2 regions of the Methylosinus sp. sav-2 genome follow, and region 1 is predicted to be linked to the other one. Evidence: riboswitches for the same ligand, from Rfam matches in the RefSeq annotation. Region 1 holds a riboswitch; the other holds the start of a gene.
The links. A riboswitch is a leader RNA that binds a small molecule or an ion and turns the genes downstream of it on or off. The one in region 1 is predicted to bind cobalamin.

Region 1 (2,194 bases):
TCGACGCATTACGGCCTCGCCGCTTATTTCTACAGCCGCGACATAGCGCGCGTGTTCCGCGTCGCAGAGTCGCTCGAATTCGGCATGGTCGGCGTCAACGAATCGCTGATGTCGAGCGAGGCGGCGCCTTTCGGCGGCGTGAAGCAGTCGGGCATGGGACGCGAGGGCTCCAAATACGGCATAGAGAGCTATCTCGAGATCAAATATGTCTGTCTCGGCAATATGTGAGGCGCTCAGCCCGCGCGGTTCGGCGTGCCCAGCACATGCACGTCGGGCGCGATCATCACATTGTCGAAACGCTGCGTGAACATCGGAGCCGCGAAGAAGGCGACGGCGCGCAGCGTTTCCTCTCCCGTGTTGACGAGATCATGCCGCAGCGGCGTCGGAATGACGAAGACGTCGCCCGGTCGCACATGATGGGTGACGCCGCCCTCGGCGCGCAATTCGCCGGAGCCGCCGAGAATATATTGCGTCTCCTCGGTGGCGTCCGTGTGCCAGCCGAGCCGTCCGCCGGGCTCGATCTCATAGACGATGGTCGAGGATTGCGTGGCGCCATGCTCGCCGCAGGAGGCGAAGGCGCCCGCCCAGCGCACGCTCGGATCGTCCACGCCGCCGACTTTGGCGCGCGGCAGGTCATTGGTGGCGACGAGGTGAATGGCGCTCATTTATCTTCTCCGAAATTCGAATCGAATTTTCCATGGGGCGAGAGACCCGGGACGAGACCCGCCGCCGCAGTCCCAACGCGCCGCGCGAGGCTTCGTTCCGAACATGCGGACGGGCGCTTGACAGGGCGGCGCTGCGCGGCTCTATTGAAAGGGATGGTTCCCTTCCGAGGGATCAAAAGGGAATGCGGTCAGCGCCGGCGACGGCGCGAAGCCGCGGCTGCCCCCGCAACTGTGAGCGGCGAGCCGAGGATCAAACGAGCCACTGGAGCAGACGCTCCGGGAAGGCGATCCGAAGGCGCTGACCCGCGAGCCAGGAGACCTGCCATCAGTCGTGGTCACGCGCGATAGCGTCGGGCGGGGTGCACCGAGGCGGCCGAGACCCTTTTCGCTTTGCGCGAGAGGGCCGCGACCTTTCGCAGTGACGGCCCACGTCTGCTGCGAGTCTTCCGGCAATGTCCTCCCTGTCCCATCGGGCCGCCCTTGCGGGCGCCGCTTCTCGTTTTGCGCTTTGTTCCGCCGTGCTTCTCCTTCCCGCTTCCGCCGCTGGGCAGGAGGCGCTGCCCACGGTCGAAATCGGCGCGGCGACCATCGTCTCCGCCGATCGCGTCGAGGAGCGCGTCGACAAATCCTCCTCCGCCGTCACTGTGATCCCGTCCGCGCAGATCGAGAAGCGCGGCGCGACCGGCCTCACCGAGGCGCTGCGTGGCGCGCCGGGCCTCGATCTCTATGAGACTGGCGGCCCGGGCGCGCAGACCTCCGTCTTTCTACGTGGCGCAACGCCCGGCCAGACGCTCGTCCTCGTCGATGGCGTGCGCATCGGCGATCCGTCCTCCACCGATGGCTCCGTCGATCTCGGCGGCCTCGTCGCCACGGACATAGAACGCATAGAGGTGCTGCGCGGCCCGCAATCGGCGCTCTATGGCTCCGACGCGATGGGCGGCGTCATTCACATCGTCACGCGCAAAGGCGAGGGGCGGCCGCGCGCGTCTCTCTCCCTGGAAGGCGGCTCCTATGGAACCGGACATTTGCGCGCGCGCGTCTCGGGAAGCGAGGATCGCTTGTGGTACGCATTCGCGATCGATGCGCTGACGATCGACGGCCATCCGCGCTATGGCTATCGCATCACGCGGCCGCTGACGATCGGCGACGGCAAGACGCCTCTGCCGCCTCTGCCGCCCAATGATCCGACCAGAAAAGGCGGCGCCAGCGCGCGCCTCGGTTATCGCGTGAATGAGGATGTCTCGGTCGAAGCCGGCTTCTACGGCTATGACAGCGCGATCCGCTTCGACAATCCCTATTCTTTCTCCGCCGTGGATGTTTTCGATCCGCAGAACCATCAGCATGCGACATTCGCGCAGGGTTTTGCGCGCATCGACGCCGATATGTTCGATCGCGCTCTGCACAATCGCTTCACCCTCGTCGCCAATGCGACGAGCAGAGACGTGTGGCAGGCGCGCTCCTGCTATGACGCCAGCTATAATTCCTACAATTGCCGGCGTGGCTATCGCGGCGCGCGGCGTGGCTTCGAA
Region 2 (2,194 bases), on a different contig from region 1:
TTCCTCGACAAGCGCAACGCCTTGATCGCCGATGAGGTTCAGGGCGTCGGCACGGTGGATCACACGCCCGTCTATCCGCGCGAGGTGGTGCGGCGGGCGCTGGAATTGGGCGCTTCCGCGCTGATATTGGCGCATAATCACCCGTCCGGCGATCCGACCCCCTCCACCGCCGACATTCGCATGACGCTGGACATCATCGCCATAGCGCAGCCTTTCGGCATCGCCGTGCATGACCATCTGATCGTCGGGCGGAACGGACATTCGAGCCTGAAAGGGCTGAAATTCATTTGAGGCGCCGCCTCAAAACTCGATTCCGGCCTGCGCCTTCACCCCGGCCTGGAAGTGATGCTTGACCATTGTCATCTCGGTGACGAGATCGGCCGCCGCGATCAGCTCCGGCTTGGCGTTGCGGCCGGTGACGACGATGTGGAGATCGGCGCGCCGCGCCGTCAGCGTCGCGATCACCTCGTCGAGCGGCAGATGCTCATAGCGGAGCGCGATCGACAATTCGTCGAGCACGAGCAGCCGAATCGACTTTGAGGCCATCAGCTCCTTCGCCTTCTCCCAGGCGCGCCGAGCCGCCGCCTCGTCGCGGGCGCGGTCCTGCGTCTCCCAGGTGAAGCCCTCGCCGAGCGTGTGCCAGGCGAGCAGCCCGTCCTCGCCGCCGAGCTTCTCGAGAATGCGGCGCTCGCCCGTGTCCCAGGCGCCCTTGCCGAATTGCACGACGCCCACCGCGAGCCCATGCCCCATCGCCCGCAGAGCGAGGCCGAAGGCCGCGGTAGACTTGCCCTTGCCGGGGCCGGTATGGACCATCAGCAGGCCCTTTTCGGCGATGCTCTTGCCGGCGACCTCGGCGTCCTGCACGGCCTTGCGCTTCTCCATCTTCTCGCGATGGCGGCGGGCGGCGTCTTCTTCCGCGAATTCCGACATGATCAGCGCCTCCTCGCCGTTTGACGGCTCCTTCTCTCCGTCATATGACTGTTCGCGACGGTCCTCCGCAAGGAGGCGAAGAGGGAATGCGGTATGGGGTTCGCCCCTGATCCGCGGCTGCCCCCGCAACTGTGAGCGGCGAGCGCGAGCCCGTGTGGCCACTGGGTGAAAGCCCGGGAAGGCGGCGAGCGCAGCGACCCGCGAGCCAGGAGACCTGCCGTCCAGCGAAACCACGAATGCCGCCGGTGGGGCGGCGAGGAGCCGAGAATGACCACGAAGACCCTTTCCGCCGACGCGATCGTCTCCGCCAGCCGCCTCGAGATCCTGCGCGCCGCGCTGGTCGTCTTCACGCTCGGCGCCGGGCTCGTCTATCTCGCCGGCTTCTCCTACGCGAGCGTCGCGCATAACGCCGCGCATGATTCGCGCCATTCGCTCGGCTTCCCTTGCCATTGACGCAGCGGTGATCCAGCGACTCCTCGCGGTCGGCCTTTTGGCCGGCCTTCTCGCGGGGCTCGCGGTCGCGGCCCTGCAGAATGTCACCACGACTCCGCTGATCCTCGCCGCCGAGGTCTACGAGACCGCGGCCGAGCAGGCCCATGCCGGAGTCGAGGCGCATCAGCACGAGCACGCCGCCGAGCCGGTTTGGGAGCCCGCACCCGGTCTCCAGCGCACAGCGGCGACCAGCGTCGCCACCAGCGTCACCTCGGTGGGCTACGCTTTCGTGCTGCTCGCCTTGATGCTGCTCTCCGGCGAGACGATCGAGCCCAAGCGCGCCGCGCTCTGGGGGGCCTGCGCCTTCGCCTCCACCGGCCTTGCGACCAGCCTCGGCCTCGCGCCGGAGCTGCCGGGCAGCGCCGCCGGCGATCTCGCCGCGCGCCAATTCTGGTGGATCGGCACGGCGGCTGCAACCGGCGCCGGGCTCTTCGCCGTGCTGCGCGTCGAGCGCCCGCTCGTCAAAGCGCTGGGCGTCGCGCTCATTATCGCGCCGCATCTCATCGGCGCGCCGCAGCCGCCGGCGCCCGAGAGCACCGCGCCGGCCGAGCTGGCCGCGCGTTTCGCCGCCGCTTCTCTCGCCATTCACGCGATCACCTGGATTCTGGTCGGCGCGGCCGTCGGCTTCGTCTGGCGCCGTCTCCCGACAAAGACCAGCACGGAGGCTGCGGCGTGAGCACATTCGCCAAAATCCCCGCGACCATCGTCACCGGCTTTCTCGGCGCCGGCAAGACGACGCTGATCCGCCATATCCTCGAGACGGCGCGCGGCC

Region 2: linked by a shared signal. The riboswitch ahead of EDE12_RS06905 (CbtB-domain containing protein) and the one ahead of EDE12_RS13005 (TonB-dependent receptor) in region 1 are both predicted to bind cobalamin.

What each region holds. Positions count from the first base shown of each region.
Region 1 covers NZ_SOEJ01000007.1:10,625-12,818, reverse strand. The annotation lists gene EDE12_RS13015 (NAD-dependent succinate-semialdehyde dehydrogenase) at 1-228, shown strand, start outside; gene EDE12_RS13010 (cupin domain-containing protein) at 234-665, opposite strand; cobalamin riboswitch at 803-1,007, shown strand; gene EDE12_RS13005 (TonB-dependent receptor) at 1,184-2,194, shown strand, end outside.
Region 2 covers NZ_SOEJ01000002.1:148,924-151,117, forward strand. The annotation lists gene radC (DNA repair protein RadC) at 1-291, shown strand, start outside; gene cobO (cob(I)yrinic acid a,c-diamide adenosyltransferase) at 301-930, opposite strand; cobalamin riboswitch at 972-1,167, shown strand; gene EDE12_RS06905 (CbtB-domain containing protein) at 1,198-1,383, shown strand; gene EDE12_RS06910 (CbtA family protein) at 1,391-2,098, shown strand; gene cobW (cobalamin biosynthesis protein CobW) at 2,095-2,194, shown strand, end outside.